DNA from 4 places in the Cobetia sp. 5-25-4-2 genome. Region 3 is predicted to be linked to each of the others. Evidence: predicted binding sites of a transcription regulator. Region 3 holds the regulator's gene; each other region holds the start of a gene.

Region 1 (4,189 bases), on a different contig from region 3:
ATTGCCGGTCAGTGGCTGGCCGGTATTGGGATCGATGATCATGATGCATGCCCCGGAAGTGTCTGCGATTCAAGGCTCGCACGCGAGCCGGCTGGCCTGATGATGCGGGCCGCGGCGGGCGAGTTCAAGATGTGCAGGGGTCATCTGGCGCGGGCGGGGGGCTCAAGGCTTGAGGTCGTCCCCGGCCAGGCGGGCGATGCACTGGATCTCGTCCTCGCTCAATGGCATGACGGAAAGGCGGGCACGGCGGACCAGGTGACTGTCGGCCAGCTCGGGCTTCGCCTTCAGGCGCGCGATGGGAAGTGCACTGCGCAGCGAACGCAGATAGCGCAGGCGCGGAGCGACCCAGCGCGGAGCCTTGCCGGCCTCGAGGTCCGCCATCTGGCGAGGGTCGAAGCCCTTGTGCTCGGGGTCGCTGGCTGTCGGGTCCGGCAGGGCGAGCTCGCTGACCACGGCCAGCCCGACCACTGCAGGTACCTTGCAGCTGGAGTGCTGGATGAGCACGACATCCCCGAGCTGCATCTCGCGCAGGAAGTTGCGCGCCTGATAGTTGCGCACGCCATCCCAGAGTGCCGGCGACTCGCGGCGCAGGTCTTCCAGCGAGAAGGCGTCGGGTTCGGTCTTGACCAGCCAGTGGCGCATGCAGGCACTCCTTCGAGACTGACGTGATGAGTGTGAAGGTGATGGGCGTGGAGAATGGGAGGAATGAGGTCCGGGCGCTGGCCTCGTCGATATCCTCGCACAGGAATGTCACGCATACGAAAAAGGCCTGATGCAGGGCATCAGGCCTTTCGAATTCTTGGTAGCGGGGACCGGATTTGAACCGATGACCTTCGGGTTATGAGCCCGACGAGCTACCAGACTGCTCCACCCCGCAACACTGGGTACTGCCTTTGCTCCAACTCTGACGCATCAGAGGTTGGTAGCGGGAACCGGATTTGAACCGATGACCTTCGGGTTATGAGCCCGACGAGCTACCAGACTGCTCCATCCCGCAACATCACGTTGTTTCCCAAGTGCCGAAACTGCTGGCGCTTGCTGGTAGCGGGGACCGGATTTGAACCGATGACCTTCGGGTTATGAGCCCGACGAGCTACCAGACTGCTCCACCCCGCATCAACGTGGGGCGTAGTATAAGGATATACAGTGCTGAGTCAACCGTTATCCCGTAATCAGCCGGAAGACTTTACTGAGGCGGCCAGGCGATGGGGGGGAGCGAGGGTGATGGAATTGACCTCAATCAATGTGAGAGATCTGCTACATACTTTCCGTAGGAATCCTGTCCATACTGAGAGTGACACGCCTCGCGCAGGGCGGTGACAGTCTTCACCGAGCGCACGGTTGTCGCCATGCTGTCAGAGACGCCTGTCAGTGTTTGTCGTTACCGGAAGATCGCCAGCCAGTCGATGAGCGATCAACGGCGAAATGCCATGCTGTGCTCCCTTGCGGGCACAGGACGTTCCAGGAACAGGGAGAGACAATAACATGACGCAAACAGCACCCGTTGCATGGGTCACCGGTGGCACCGGTGGCATCGGTTCCGCCATCTGTCGTGAGCTGGCGAGCCAGGGGTACCAGGTGATTGCCGGTTACAGGAACAAGGAAAAGGCAGAAGGCTGGTTGCAGGAACAGCGTGCTGCCGGGTTCGAGAACATCGCGCTTTCCGGTATCGAGCTGGACAACTTCGAAGCCTGTCAGGCAGGCGTCAATGAAATTCGCGAGCGCTTCGGGCCGGTGGCCGTGCTCGTCAACTGCGCAGGGATCACGCGTGATACCTCCATGCGCAAGATGAGCTACGAGCAGTGGCGCGAAGTCATCAACTGCAACCTCGATAGCGTCTTCAATACCTGCCGTGCCGTCATCAATGACATGCTGGAGCACAAGTACGGCCGCATCGTGAACATTTCCTCCATCAACGGCCGCAAGGGCCAGTTCGGTCAGGTGAACTACTCGGCCGCCAAGGCGGGCATGCATGGTCTGACCATGGCGCTGGCACAGGAAACCGCGACCAAGGGCATCACCGTCAATACTCTGTCGCCGGGCTATATCGCCACCGACATGATCATGAAGATTCCGGAAGAGATTCGTGAATCCATCCGCGAGACGATTCCGGTCAAGCGTTATGGTCAGCCGGACGAGATCGCTCGCGCGGTGGCATTCCTCGCGGACGAGAAATCCGGTTTCATCACCGGTGCCAATCTGGACATCAATGGTGGCCAGTTCATGGGCTGATGTCCGTTCGTGCTCATGCGCCCCGGCGTCTCGCGACGTACCCGCAGGGTGGCAGAACCCGGCAGGGCGGAAGAGGCCATCAAGCGTACAAGAGGCCGCAGAGCGCACTCACAGGAACCAGGATCTGACAGGAGAGGGGCAAGCGCACTTTTCCTGTCGTGAACACCACGAAGCCCCCGTCTCTCTCGAGACGGGGGCTTCGTCGTCGTAGGGTGCCGGTCAGCTGACTGTCTATGCCGACCCGACGCCGTCAGTGGTTGAACAGGGCATCGAAGCGCGGCAACTCGGCCTGCCAGGCTTCCCAGTCCAGCGGACCATTGGCCAGCAGCGCATCCAGCACCTCGTCGAGTTCCTCATCACGCTCAAGGCGCTCGCCCAGTTGCTGATTGATGCGGGCCACCTGAACGGTCAGGCGCCGCGATTCGTCTTCCGCACCCAGCGGCGCCTCGAACAGGATCGCCAGATGGACGCGCAGCTCCGCGAGGCGCTCATTGGCGGCGTTGGCGCTGACCGGCTCGGCACGGCGCATCTGGTTGCGCGCGGCATTGGCCTGGCGGCTGGCATCGTCGAACGCCGATGACTCGGGGAGTTCGACATCCTCGATATTGCCCTGGCGTGCACTGGCATCGGCGACGGCATGTTGCTCCAGCAGGTCGCGCCACTGCTGCCATTCCTGGCGCAGCTGCTGGGCATGGAGTTCATCCAGGCGCTGTTCGCGACGCTTGAGAATGCCATTCCAGCGCCGACGCATGCCGTCACCGCGCTTGCCACGCGGCAGGGCACCCAGCGCGTCGGCTTCCTTGAGGGCGTCGTCCAGCTGGGCGGCGTCTTCCAGGGTCGTCGGTTCCCAGCTATCGAGGCGCTCGATCAGAGCCTGCCATTGTTCGAGGCGGACCTGCTCGCGCGTGTCACGCGCTTCACGGTCCTGATCACGTGCGGCGAAGATGCGGTCGCAGGCGGCGCGGAAGGCAGACCACAGGCGTTGCTCCTCGCCCTTGGGGGCACGGCCCAGTTCCCGCCAGCGAGTCTGCAGTGCCTTGGCCTGCTCGGCGCGCGCACGTGCCGGAGCGTCTTCATCGGCCAGCGCTTCGGCGGCGTCCACCAATGCCTGCTTGGCCGCGGCGATCTCGCCGGCGCGCTGGTCGATCAAGCCTTGCAGCGCGGTCAGCGCTTCACCGAAGCGATGCGACAGCTGGCGGCCCGGGCCTGCCGGTACCGGAGTGTGACGGCGCCACTCTTCGCGTGCGCGGTCGCGGATCTGGCGCAGGGCGTCCGGGTCCGCATCGCCCATGGCGTGTCCATTGAGCGATTCCAGCTGCTCACAGAGCGCCTCACGCATGGCAAGGTTGTGCTCGCGTGCCTGCTTGCGCGCTTCGCGGTAATCCTGCAGCTGTTGCTTGATGCTGTCCGAGGCGCTGCGGAAGGACTGGCTGGACTCACGGCTGGCAGCGGCATCGCCCAGGCTGCGCCACTGCTGAATCAGTTGCTGATGCTGGCGGTCGCGCTGCTCATCACTGAGGTCCTCGCGCTCGGCCAATGTGGTGATGGCTTCCAGCAGCTGTTCACGCTTGGGAGCGGCGACGAAGTTCTGCCAGTCACGCAGCTCCGCGACGCGAGCGCCCAATTGACGAAGGCGCGTCTGACGCTCGCTGTCGAGCTGGCCTTCGGTGCGGTCGCGCAGTGAACGATGCAGGCGACTGGCGGGCTTGAGCTTGCCGGCTTCCAGGTAGGTGTCCAGCTGATCCAGTTCGGCGCTGATGGCTTCCAGATCAAGCGTTCTGGGCTTGTCGCTGCTGTCCGTGGCGGGCTCATCGGTCGCGGCGGCCTCGTCGGCACTCTCTTCATCGGTCGTCGCCGGCGGTGCAGCTGCCTCCAGCGCTTGGCGCACGGCATGCAGCGTTCTGGTGAGCGGCAGCTCTGCCGGCCAGGCGATCTCACGCTCGAGACGTGCCATCTG
Region 2 (4,189 bases), on a different contig from region 3:
GGCCTGCTGAAGCGCGGCCGGCACGACCGCCAGCACCTGGTCATTGGTGGCGTCCGCCACACCGGCGTAGCCGTTGTCCGTCTGGATCCACAGGATACCCTGCTCGTCTTCACGTTCGTCGAAGTAGAGGCCATCCGGACTGGCGAATTCATTCATCTCGGTCAGGCCGGACAGGTTGTCGGCGTCACTGGCCGCCGCGCCGAACACGAAGATCTCCCAATCGAAGGCGGTGTGATCCCCCGCCTCACGCCAGCGGATGATCTGCCCAGCCTCGTTGTCACCGCGCGGGTTGGCGGCATTGGTCGGCGCCGTCTTGTAACCGACTCCCGGCTCCTCGATGGCCTTGCCGTCATTGGTGAAGGCCGCCGCAGTCCCCTCTTCGGTGCGCTTGGAGTTGTTGGTCAGTGTCATGTAGACCTCACCGGAAGCCGGGTCGACGGCACCCCACTCCGGGCGGTCCATCGGCGTGGCGCCCATCAGATCCGCCGCGTCCGCGGTATGGATGATGACGCCGGCCAGATCATCGGCCGCCAGGCCCAGTGCAGCGGCCAGCGTCCGGCCATCCCTGGTCACGGCGTCCGGCGTCAGCTTCAGCCACTTGCCAGTACCGTCGGCGGAGAACTGGGCAACATACAACGTGCCCTTGTCCAGATACTTGTCACCGATCGCCAGGCGATTCTTGTCGGCTCCCGGCACGTGCGCATCGGCGGCCTCCCATCTGGCATCGGAGACGAACTTGTAGATGTATTCGTTGCGCGAGTCATGGCCTGAATAGAACACCACCGGCTCGCCTTCGACCAGCTTGCCCGGCCAGCAACCTTCATGGCGGAAACGTCCCAGCGCGGTGCGCTTGACGGCCTTCTCACCGGTGTAGGGGTCGATCTCGACGATGTAGCCGAAAGTACGCGGCTCGTTGCGATAATCCTTGTCGGCACTGTCCGCCGTCGGCGTATTGTCGAAGCGCGCGAATTCGCCATCGACTTCGCTGGCATCTCCCGCGGCGGTTTCCCAGCCGTAGCGGCCACGCTCGGTCTCGATGCCGATGCGATCATCATCGCTCTGACGATCACTGCGCTTGACGAAGTACCCCGGCCAGTTCTCCTCACAGGTCAGGTAGGTGCCCCAGGGGGTATAGCCGTTGGCGCAGTTGTTGTTGGTACCACGCGTGCGCGTGCCATCCGGAGAGAAGGCAGTCTTGACGTAATCACTGCCTGCCACCGGGCCACTCAACACCATCTCGCTGGCGCTGGTATAGCGACGGTTGTAGCCGGAGTTGCTCACCACATCCCACTTGCCGCCGGCATCCTTCTTGACTTCGACGACGGTCACGCCGTGGGCATTGATCTCGGTACGCACTTCATCGGCCGGGCGCTTGCCGGACTCCGCATTGGTCGCGCCGCCCTTGGGCGCCCACAGGGCATCCTGATCGATGTACTCATTGTTCATCACCAGCAGGAAATTGCTGGAGGCGGTGTCTTCGCTCAGCGCGAAGTTGTGCATGCCGTCGTGATGCATGCCGATGCTGTTGAGCTGGGCCTCCGGCGTCATCGCCAGCGATTCACTCCACTGCGGTGCCTTGTCGTTGAGCGGGGTGCCCCACGGTGCCAGGACATGGGCGGTATACCCTGCAGGTACCACGAAGGCATCCGTGCGAGAGCCCTTGATGGACTCGAAGGCCAGCGCCAGCGGTGTCTTCGCCGGGGTCCCTGTGCTCTTGCCGCTGTCGGCATTGGCCGTACCGCTCAGGCCCGCCAGCCCGAAGCCGCCCAGCATGCTGGCAGCCGCCATGCCCAGACCACCCTGCAACACGCGACGACGGGAAAGGTGCTTGTCGATGATGGAAGAGAATGTCTCGTTGTGACTGGCATTCAGTAGGCGATGATCTTCAATTTCCTTGCTCATGCTGCTTCCCCGTAGTCAGGTTGCGGGTTGTTCTTTTCAGGCCTGGCCCCTGTGGGGCCGCCAAGGGCAACAAGAGTGATACGCGAACCAAATGACAGTCGTATGACGCGAACGATACGCCTCATGCAAACGACAGCGCCCGACGGTCGCATGACCATCGGGCGCGGGGAATTCACAAGCGCGAGACCTGCTCCGTCAGCCGTGAGGAAAGAGGGCTTCACCAGCAGGGTGGTGTCTGGGTCAGGCGTCTCGCAGACGCTCTGCCGCCAGACTCAGCAGATGCTCCGTCGTCTCCCACCCGAGACAGGCATCGGTCACGGAAACGCCATGGCGCAGCTGCGAGAGCTTGTCCGCTGCCGGCAATGCCTGCTTGCCCTCGTTGAGATGGCTTTCCAGCATCACGCCGATCAAGGCGTCATCACCGGCCAGACGCTGGGAGAGCACATCCAGCATCACTTCGCTCTGACGACGGTGGTCCTTGCGCGAGTTGGCATGACTGCAGTCGACCATCAGTCGCGGTGTCAGACCGGCCCCTTCCAGCTCTCGCCGGCAGGCGGCCACCGAGTCTGCATCGTAGTTGGGCTGACCATGGCCGCCCCGCAGCACCACGTGGGTGTGGGGATTGCCCGCGGTCTCGATCAGCGCCGGGCGCCCGCTGTCATCCATGCCGAAGTGGCGATGCCCGTGAGCTGCCGCACCGATCGCCTGCACGGCGACCTCGACCCCACCATCGGTTCCATTCTTGAAGCCTACGGCGCAGCCAAGGCCGGAGGCCATCTCGCGGTGGATCTGTGACTCGGTGGTGCGTGCCCCGATGGCCGCCCAGCCGAGCAGGTCTTCCAGGTAGGCGGCGGTCAGGGGCTGCAGCAGCTCCGTCGCCACCGGCAGGCCCAGCTGATTGATCTCGCGCATCAGTTCACGCGCCTGACGCAGGCCGCTGGCCATGTCATCACTGCCATCCAGATGCGGATCATAGGCCAGCCCCTTCCAGCCCACCGTCGTGCGCGGCTTCTCGACATAGACACGCATCACCAGCTTGAGGCGATCACGGACCTGCGGTTCGATCACCGCAAGGCGCTGGGCGTATTCACGCGCGGCCTTGAGATCATGGATGGAACACGGGCCGACCACCACCAGCAGACGATCATCCTCCCCGGCAAGAATCGCGTTGATCTCAGCGCGGTGCTGGCGAATCTGGCCGGCCAGGTCAGCATCCACCGGCAGCTGCGCGCGCAATTCGCTGGCGCTGGGCAGGGCTTCACGGCTGATGCGTCCGGGAGTGGTCGGTGTCTGGGCGGCATCGAAGCGGGTCACGGGGGTAGTCTCGGCGGTCATGGTGCCGACAGTGGTATCGGCTGTGTGCGGGTCATTCGTCAACACGCGTTCAAGGCTGGCGTTCATGGTCTTCTCTCCTGTGACGAAGCTTCGGCTTCATCACGCAATATTCACTCTGACAGACAGGGACTTCGCGAATCGTCACCCCGATGTTGCTCGCCCTGCCCCGCGGTGACAGCGGAAAGAGGCAGGACGCCGCTAAATCGCCAGCGCCAATAACCATGCACGACCCGAGCGGAAGCGAAAGAGAAGCGGGTAGTCGGGATCGTGGTACGCATGGTCATTCCTCCAGTCATTCATGCTGCAATCATCGTTGGCACGTTAGGGTGGCACGCCTCTCTCGTCATGAGAGATTGCCGGGCCCAAACGCAAGAACCCCCGGTCGTGGCTGCGACCGGGGGTTCTTCAAGGTGGTGGCAGCCCGTACGAGACAGGCACGCCGTAACCTCAGGCGCGCCCCTGTGTAAACCAATACCAATAGCCAGCCACACACGCAGCCGACGCCAGCTGACCCGAAGGGCAGGCAGCGGCAGTGCGAAGGCGGGAGCTTGAGGATTGATTCATGGGTCGGGCCGGTGTCCAGTGATGACGATGAAGCGTCGATGACTCTATCCTTGCACTACGAAACGTCGCACGCAAGCGTGATCGGGCAACAAACCGTTGCCTGCACGTATAAAGAAGGACTATCAGCCCGGAGTGGCATCAGTATAACCTTTGGTTGTCGAACGACATGATCGGCAACGCGCATTCGTCCAGCGGTGCCTGACACCGCGCCCACAGCTTGGAATGCATGCATGCAGGATTCCCGAAATGATGCACTGATAGAATATCTGTCGGGATGTGCCCGGCAGGATGCCAAGGCACTGGATCGACTTTATCGCGCAACCAGTGCGCATCTATACGCTCAGTTGCTGCGTATCTTGAGACATGAGGCATCCGCGCAGGATTGTCT
Region 3 (4,189 bases):
TGGTGCCGTGTTCGTGCTGACGCTGGTGCCCTTGGCCAACCTGCTGTTCATTCCCGGGGCCGTGGCGGGTGCCGTCCTGATGTGGCAGAGCCACTACCGACAGCTGCCTGCCCCGCGCCGCTGAGCCAGGCTTTATCGCGAGCGTTGACGAACGCAGATACCACGACGCCCCGCCGTGACCTCATGCAGAGGGCGCGGCGGGGCGTTCGTGTCTACCGTCAGGCAGTCGTCGCGCAGCGACGCTCCGCCGGGAAATGACAACGGAAGCGTGCGCCCTCGCCGGGCAGGCTGTCGATCTCCAGGCGGCCCTGATGGCGGATCAGCACATGCTTGACGATGGCCAGTCCCAGCCCGGTGCCACCAGTGGCGGTGCTGCGTCCCTTGTCGATGCGATAGAAGCGCTCCGTCAGGCGCGGTAGATGCACGGGATCAATGCCGTCACCGTCATCCTCCACCTCGACCATCACGCCCTCGCTGGTGCTCTGGCAGCGCAGCGTGATGTGGCAGTCTTCCGGCGTGTAACGCACCGCATTGAAGACCAGATTCGAGATCGCGCTTCTCAGCTCCTGCTCCTCACCCATCAGGGCCAGTCCGGGCTCGACCTCCACCGTGATGACATGCCGCTCCTTCGAGAGGCCTTCGGCATCTTCCCGGATACGTGTCAGCAGCTGTGCCATGTCGATGCGACGTCCTTCGCCCGACAGCTCGTCGGTCTCCAGGCGCGACAGGGTCAGCAGATCCTCGACGAGGTGCTGCATGCGGTCGGTCTGACTCTGCATCTGTCCCAGGCCACGCTGCCAGCGCGGGGGCAGGTCATCGGCATAGTCGGAATAGGTCTCGAGGTAGCCGGCCAGTACCGTCAGCGGCGTGCGCAGCTCATGGGAGACATTGGCCACGAAATCGCGGCGCATTTCCTCGAGACGGTAGAGACGGGTGACATCGCGCACCATCACCAGGCGCTCGTTGTCACCGAACAGGGTGATGGAGATCTGCAGGGTCAGGTTGTCGGAGAGCGGCGATTGCAGGGTCAGCGGCTCACGATAGGCCAGCCGATTGAAGTAATCGATGAACACGGGGTCACGCAGGTAGTTGGTGACGTGCTGGCCGCGGTCGTGACTGGCCTTGAGGCCGATCAACTGCTCGGCAGCGCTGTTCCACCACTCCATGTCGCCGTGGTTGTCGAGCATCACCAGGCCATCGCGCATCGCTTCCGAGGACTCCTGGATGCGGTTGAGGATACTGCGCAGTCGCTCCTGCGCCTGACGCTGACCCTTCTGGTAGCGATACAGACGATCGAGCAGATCCCCCCAGACGCCATCGCCGGGCGGCGGCTCTTCATGGGGGTTGGTGATCAGCCAGGTGTAGAGGCTCTTGAGATGCTTGAGATGGACGAACAGGTACAGCGCCAGCCCCAGCGCCAGGCCCCAGCCCAGCAGGCCGAGCAGTCCGCCGACCAGCCCGAAGCCGCCCGCCAGATAGCCCAGCCGCCATAGCTCGTTCGTCCAGTAGCGCATCCGCGTCTCAGGCCTGGGCGCTGAAGCGATAACCGGTACCGCGGACGGTCTGGATCAAGTGCTGATGCCCCTCGCCCAGCGCCTTGCGCAGACGACGAATGTGCACGTCCACGGTGCGCTCCTCGACATAGACATTGCCGCCCCAGACCTGATCCAGCAGCTGGCTACGGGTGTAGGCGCGCTCCTGATGGGTCATGAAGAACTGCAGCAGGCGGTATTCGGTGGGGCCGACCTCCAGGGAGTTGCCGTGTGCGGTCACGCGGTGGCTGGCGGGGTCGAGCATCAGACCCTCGACTTCCACCGACTCCTCGACGCCCTTGGGCGTGGTGCGGCGCAGCACGGCCTTGAGGCGTGCCACCAGCTCGCGTGGCGAGAAGGGCTTGGTGATGTAATCGTCCGCCCCGGCCTCGAGCCCCTGGATCTTGTTGTCTTCCTCGCCCTTGGCGGTGAGCAGGATGATCGGCAGCTCCGCCGTGGTCTCGTCACGCTTGAGGCGGCGCGCCAGTTCCAGCCCGCTGGTGCCGGGCATCATCCAGTCCAGCAACAGCAGATCGGGCTTTTCATCGACGACGATGGCGTGGGCGTCCTGGGCATTGTCGGCCTCCAGCACGCGGTAATCCGCCATTTCCAGGGCGACGGCGATCATCTCGCGTATCGAGGATTCGTCGTCGACAATCAGTACGGTCTTGGAGCTCATCGCTAGATCCCATGCAGCAGTCGGCGCACGCGCCAGAATGACAAGTCGATGACGATTACAACCTGCTTATATGACAGTGAGATGACAATCGCCAGCTTGGCAGCTTGCCGCCCGGCTTGCCAGCGAGTCCCTCAACTCTCTCAAGGCGTGAATGTCACGCCTCGCCGCACGAGGAAGATCGCTGGCAGACCGGATGAGGACGCGGGCCCGTTGGCCGGAAAGAGGGGTCAGGCAGCTGGCCAGGTCGCCAGCGCGATGCCCGCGAAGATCAGCAGGCCGGACCAGTGGTTGTTGAGAAATGCCTGGAAGCAGGGGCCACGCTCCCGCTCGCGAATCAGGCGCTGCTGCCAGACGAAGGTCACGGCCGCCGCGGCCAGCCCCAGCCAGTAGAAGATGCCCAGCGCCAGGTGCAGGCCGATGCCGATCAACACCGCCAGCATGCCCAGCTGCAGCAGACCGATCATCAGCTTGTCGGCGCGGCCGAACAGCACGGCGGTGGACTTGATGCCGACCTTGAGATCGTCATTGCGATCGACCATCGCATAGGCGGTGTCGTAGGCCACCGTCCACATCAGGTTGGCCGCGAACAGCCACCAGCCATAGGTCGGCACCTCCTCAAGCGTCGCCGCGAAGGCCATCGGAATCGCCCAGCCGAAGGCGGCACCCAGCACCACCTGCGGCAGATGATGGAAGCGCTTCATGAACGGATAGCTGGCCGCCAGTAGCACGGCGACGATCGACAGCAGCACCGTGGTCAGGTTGGTGAAGCACACCAGCACGAAGGCGGCCGCGACCAGCACACCGAACAGGGTCAGCGCCTCGCGCTCCGTGATGCGTCCTGAGGTCAGCGGGCGGTCCCGGGTGCGTTCGACATGCTTGTCCCAGTGGCGATCCGCGTAGTCGTTGATCACGCAGCCGGCGGCACGCATCAGATAGACACCAGCCACGAAGATCAGCAGCGTATCGCGGTCCGGTAGCCCATCGGCCGCCAGCCACAGGGCCCAGAGGGTCGGCCACATCAGCAGCCAGGTGCCGATGGGGCGGTCCAGACGAGTCAGGGCGAGGTAATCGGCCAGTTTGGACGGGCGGGAAGCGGATGACGCTGACATCAGGACTCCTGATCGAACGGCAGTGGGGAATCAGAGTTCCAGAGCGTGCTGGAACCGAGGGGTGAAACCTTCCTGGACCAGTACCCGGAAGCGACCATGCGAGAACATCGAGCGGCGCATCCACAGGCTGGCGGTGCGTGCCAGCGGCTGCGTGCTGGCAAGCCTCAGTGGCGCCCGGCTGACATCGATGGCGCTGCGGTTCAGGTCGGGCTGGCGGAACAGCCAATGGCCCAGCGAGCCTTCGCCGAGCGTCGAAAGACGGTGGCCATGGGCCAGGTCCAGCGCCGCCAGCGAGCGCGCGATCACCCAGGGCTCATCGCCATGACACAGGGCCACTTCGCGCCGCCAGACATGGCGTCGTGGCGCGATACCCAGCATCCGCGCCTCATCACGCCGGGCAGGGCCGGTGTCCTGCAGCAGCAGGCGCACGCGCAGCCCCTGACCATCGAGCATGCGCATGGCGTGATCGAGACGCTGGGTCAGCGAGTCGCTGGAGGACAGCCATGGCCACCAGCCGGCCGGCATGACGCCTTGCAGGCTCGCGGCGGGCTGCCAGTGGCGGCGGACCGCCGAGTCCATCGCTCTCTGGTGAGCGCAGGGAGTGTTGAGTTCCGAGCGAGACATGGCCCGGATGGCGATCTTGCCGGCAAACGCTGCCGAGTGGGAGTGACAGACCACGATGAATTCCCTGTCAGGATGACAAGTGGCGAGTCTAGCACGCCCGAACCGCAAGGCCTGCAGCGTGAGCATGCCCGCGCCAGTGGCAGGCTGGTATGCTGGGGCCCGACTACCCTCTTTTCCTCTCGGATCGATCTCAGGAGATGGCGCCATGCGCGACCCTCGTACCCTTGTCATCATCGGCACCGGCA
Region 4 (4,189 bases), on a different contig from region 3:
CCATGGGGCAGCCACAGGTTGAAGGCGGGGTCCTGTGCGTAGGGGCTGCGGGGATGTCCCTTGAAGCGCAGGGGCCGCTCTCGTCCCAGTGACAGGGCCAGCACGATGGGGCGGTCGCCAAGCTCCGGTTCATTGTCACTATGCCAGCCCATGCGGTCATTGCCATCGGCGTAGCGATTGGCCAGCAGGCTGTTGAAGTGCTGGTCGATATGGCGTTCCTGCCCCGGCTGCGCGCTCAGCTCGCGGTTGATGGCGTGACGGGCAAGCTCCCCCAGATGCCAGGCCATCGGACGCCAGGGTGCTGGCTCGAACAGGCTGCCGGAATAGCGATAGCGAGCCCCGGCGTCCCCCATCCATACCTGACGGCGAGGGATGGGATGCGTCTTGCCATGCACGCTCAAGCTCGGCCGCTGCCAGTCGAGCGTGGTATCCAGCGTGACCAGTGCCTGGTCGGCCTGCAGGGGAGTCAGAGCGGCTGGCTTGAGATAGAGCGGGTGCAGCGGATGGCGATACCAGCCATGGGCCAGTGTCTGCCAGTCGTCCGGCAGGCCAACAGGTCGCTGTCCGCTTGGCGGGGTGCGGGAAGGGGCGTGTTGAGGATGCGTGGCGAACAGGTCGCCGGCCTCGGAGGATATCGTCATGAGGTGAGCTTGCCAGAGCGAATTGACTGTCGGCAAGTCGAAGGTGGCCTGCCGCCGACAGGGCGTGCACCGGGCTCAGAGTCCTGTCAGGGACTCAAGACTCAGGATGGCCACTTCAGCCAGCCCGAATCCCAGCAGCGCCCCCGCCAGCACGTCACTGACGTAGTGCAGTCCCAGGATCACGCGGGAAAGCGCGATCAACATGGCAAGCGGCGTGACGAGAATGGCCAGTTCCGGTAGCTGCTGAGCCGTCAGGCTGGCAAACAGCACCGCATGCAGTGTATGGCCACTTGGAAAGCTGTAGCGATCCAGCGGTGGCATGGTGCATTGGATGGTCGTGAAGGTGATGAAGGGGCGTTCCCGGCACAGCCGGGTCTTGAGGGCGCGATACAAAAGGGCGCCGGCCCCCGCCGCCAGTCCGAATTCCAGCATCAACCAGCCACCTTGCACGTGATGGAAGGGCAGGCTGAGTGTCAGCAGCAACCAGACGGGCCAGTCACCGAGGCGCGAGACCACGCGAAAGAGGGTCAGGATCGGCCGATACAGCGCCAGACGTGCCACCTGGCGACACAGCCGCCACTCCAGCAGGTCGAGTCGCTCAAAGACGGGAAGGCTGCGATCGTGCATCGGGCTTCTCCTCGGCGAGGCGTAGACAGGCAAGAAAATGCTCGGCGACCTGGCTCCAGGCCATGGGCTCGACGCGTACACGGGCCGCTCTTCCGAGACGTGCGATACGCGCTGGTCGCTGGCAGACTTCCACTGCCTGTTCGATGAATCTGTCCGGCTGGGTGCAGGGGGCCAGCAACCCCTGGTGGTCATCGCGGATCACTTCCGCAGCGGCCGCGTAGTCGAAGGCCACCACGGCCAATCCACTGGCCATGGCTTCCAGTACCACGTTGCCGAAGGTCTCCGACAGCGAGGGGAACAGGAACAGGTCGGCACTGGCGTAATGGGCAGCCAGCGCCTCGCCGGTCTGGAAGCCGGCGAAGATCGCCTCCGGCAGGCGTTGCTCAAGGCGTTCGCGCAGCGGGCCATCGCCCACCAGTACCAGCGCGATATCCGGCTGCACGGCCTGCATGGCCTCGTAGCTGCGAATCAACAGCTCGATGTTCTTTTCCGCCGCCAGGCGGCCGACATGCAGCGCGACGGGCTGCTGAGGGCCGACGCCCCACTGGCGACGCAGCGCTTCACTGCGATGAACGGGCGAGAAGCGCTGACAATCCAGCCCGCGTCCCACGACCCGGACATGCTTGAAACCCTGTTGCGCGAGAGTGGCGGCCTGGGTGCGTGTCGGGACCAGTGTCAGGTTGGCGGCATTGTGGAAGTGCTTCAGCCCCTGACGTACCAGGGGGCGTAATGCCCTGAGATGATAGTGGGTGCTGTACTGGTCGAAATTGGTATGAAAGCCTGCCACCACGGGCACGCCGAGGCGACGCGCGACCATCAGGGCACTGACCCCCAGCGGTCCTTCGGTGGCGATGTAGATGACGGAGGGCGGATGCTGGCGCCACAGGGCCGTCAGCCGTCTCAGGGCAGGGGCGCCGATCTGAACGGTGTCATAGCCCGGAAGACGGAAGCCGCGTACCTGAAGCTCCTGCGCGACTCGTGGTTCATGGCTGCCGTCGCGGGGTGCGGGCCGCACGAGCTGCAGCTCGCAGCCCCGCGTGATGAGTTGATCGCACAGATGGCTCAGCGTGTGAGCCACGCCATTGATTTCCGGGTGCCAGGTTTCACTGACAAAGGCGATACGCTCCATGACGGCTCCTGATGACCTTTGAACGAAGTATCGGCCATGGGAGTGACGCCTGCATAACAGCGAGGTGACGAAGTGATGACACCCCACGCAGGTGTCGTTGCAGCCGCGGTCACTCCAGCGGGCAATCTCCAGCAGGCAATGCTGCCAGGAGGCAGCGGATTCAAGGCGGTCACAGGTCACAGGTCACAGCTCAAAGATCAATCACGCTGGCCGAAACTGACGCGGGGGCGACAGGCGCGGCATGAAGGACGCCGTGGGCGAGGCATGCCCGACGCTCGTTTGGCAAGGCGAGCCCCTAAAGGGCTCGCCAGTGAGGCCGGCAGCCCCAGTTTCAGCGTTTCTCGAGCAGCTCGCGTGGATTGATCGGCTTGCCGCCATGGCGCACGTCGAAGAGCAGTTCAGGCTGACCGTCATTGCGACGTGCCACGCGACACAGCGGGGTGCCCGGCGTGACCTGCTGACCGACCTTGACCAGTATCTCTCCGCACTGCGCCAATACGCTCTGCAGATTGCCTGAATGGTGAAGGATGACCACATTGCCCAATTGCCGCATGTTGTCGGCAAAGCGGACTTCCCCGCTGGCCGGCGCGCTGGCGACCCCATTGCTGGCCGTGCGAATCCGCATCGGGGCCAGTTGGCCATTGCGGTTGGTGCCGAATTCGCTGATGACTTCGCCGGCGGCAGGCCAGCGCCACGATTGACGCGGTTTCTTCAGCGGACCCGGATCCGGGCGTGCCACGAGACTGCCGCCGCTGGCACGCGCATTGGAAGCGCTTCGGCTGGGGCCACCATTGAGGGGAACCGAGATCAGGGTGCCGACTTTCAGGTCATTGGGGGGAAGCCCCGGATTGGCGGTCTGGATGCGCTGAGGATTGGCTCCGAAGTAACGGCCTATCTTCGAGTAGGTGTCCCCGGGGCGCAGCTGATAGCGATAGGGGCCACCGGAGGGGGCACGCTCACGCGCGGTGGGCACCAGGATGCGCTGCCCGACCTTGAGGTCACGGATCTTGACGCCGGGGTTGAAGCGGGTGAGGCGCAACAGGGGAATGTCAGCGTCGCGTGCGATCTGCCCCAGGGTGTCGCCCTTCTGGATCGTGATCCATTGGCCTGCCGGTGAGCCGGAGTAGCTGCCGGTGGCGCAGCCTGTCAGCCACAGTGCCAGGCTCAGCCACGCCAGTCGCCGCAGCGGCGCGCGAGATGTCCTGTGGAGAAATGTCGAGATGGCGCCCACGGTCAGGCGCACAGCGCCCAGCGGCTCGTGGGGCATGTCAGAGTTGTTCAATGTCGTGTCCTGCACGTGACAGTCGGGCATCCTTGTCCTTCCAGACCTGATTGAGCCATTGCTGAAACCGTTCGCGGTAGGCAGCGTCCGCGTGATAATCCCCGTTCAGCATCCAGGGTTCCACCGGGCGTTGCACGATATCCAGATGGATATCTCCCCCCTTGCCACACAGAAACTCCCAGAAGCTCGCGCTGGCGTGACGATAGTCCAGCGTGGCGTCGAGTATGCCTGACAGGCGGTCGCCGAGAATGCTGATCACCTGAGCGCTGCCGCCGGCGCGCGGCCTGAGCAGATGAGTGTACGGGCTTTGCTGTTGATCATGCTTGCCTGACGTGAAGCGCGTGCCTTCCACGAAGTTGAAGATCGACATGGGCGACTGGCCCGCTCGCTCACAGATGCGGCGTGTCGCGGCACGGTCGCGTTCCGCCAGGCGCGGGTCATTGGCCAGCCGTTCCCTGCTGTAGCGGCGCATGAAGGGGAACTCCAGCGCCCACCAGGCCAGGCCGATGA

What was found. Region 3 encodes PhoB, which activates phosphate uptake and scavenging genes when phosphate is short. Its sites were predicted from a motif close to TGTCATANNNNTGTCANA; they were not measured.
Region 1: phbB (acetoacetyl-CoA reductase) is a predicted target of PhoB. The motif match lies at 1,343-1,360, and genes of this name have one in related genera.
Region 2: HXS65_RS14370 (PhoX family phosphatase) is a predicted target of PhoB. The motif match lies at 1,993-2,010, and genes of this name have one in related genera.
Region 4: HXS65_RS02955 (glycosyltransferase family 1 protein) is a predicted target of PhoB. The motif match lies at 2,461-2,478, and genes of this name have one in related genera.

Annotation. Positions count from the first base shown of each region.
Region 1 covers NZ_BLWK01000012.1:27,301-31,489, reverse strand. The annotation lists gene HXS65_RS17165 (tetratricopeptide repeat protein) at 1-42, opposite strand, end outside; gene HXS65_RS17160 (EVE domain-containing protein) at 163-642, opposite strand; tRNA gene HXS65_RS17155 (tRNA-Met) at 801-877, opposite strand; tRNA gene HXS65_RS17150 (tRNA-Met) at 921-997, opposite strand; tRNA gene HXS65_RS17145 (tRNA-Met) at 1,040-1,116, opposite strand; gene phbB (acetoacetyl-CoA reductase) at 1,486-2,232, shown strand; gene HXS65_RS17135 (DUF349 domain-containing protein) at 2,483-4,189, opposite strand, start outside.
Region 2 covers NZ_BLWK01000007.1:92,009-96,197, reverse strand. The annotation lists gene HXS65_RS14370 (PhoX family phosphatase) at 1-1,902, opposite strand, end outside; gene HXS65_RS14365 (3-deoxy-7-phosphoheptulonate synthase) at 2,143-3,237, opposite strand; gene HXS65_RS14360 (sigma-70 family RNA polymerase sigma factor) at 4,032-4,189, shown strand, end outside.
Region 3 covers NZ_BLWK01000004.1:258,426-262,614, forward strand. The annotation lists gene cysZ (sulfate transporter CysZ) at 1-124, shown strand, start outside; gene phoR (phosphate regulon sensor histidine kinase PhoR) at 219-1,514, opposite strand; gene phoB (phosphate regulon transcriptional regulator PhoB) at 1,522-2,211, opposite strand; gene ubiA (4-hydroxybenzoate octaprenyltransferase) at 2,439-3,320, opposite strand; gene HXS65_RS10840 (chorismate lyase) at 3,351-4,070, opposite strand; gene HXS65_RS10845 (NAD(P)/FAD-dependent oxidoreductase) at 4,150-4,189, shown strand, end outside.
Region 4 covers NZ_BLWK01000001.1:674,075-678,263, forward strand. The annotation lists gene HXS65_RS02945 (alpha-ketoglutarate-dependent dioxygenase AlkB) at 1-641, opposite strand, end outside; gene HXS65_RS02950 (phosphatase PAP2 family protein) at 717-1,268, opposite strand; gene HXS65_RS02955 (glycosyltransferase family 1 protein) at 1,240-2,397, opposite strand; gene HXS65_RS02960 (LysM peptidoglycan-binding domain-containing protein) at 2,729-3,679, opposite strand; gene HXS65_RS02965 (acyltransferase) at 3,666-4,189, opposite strand, start outside.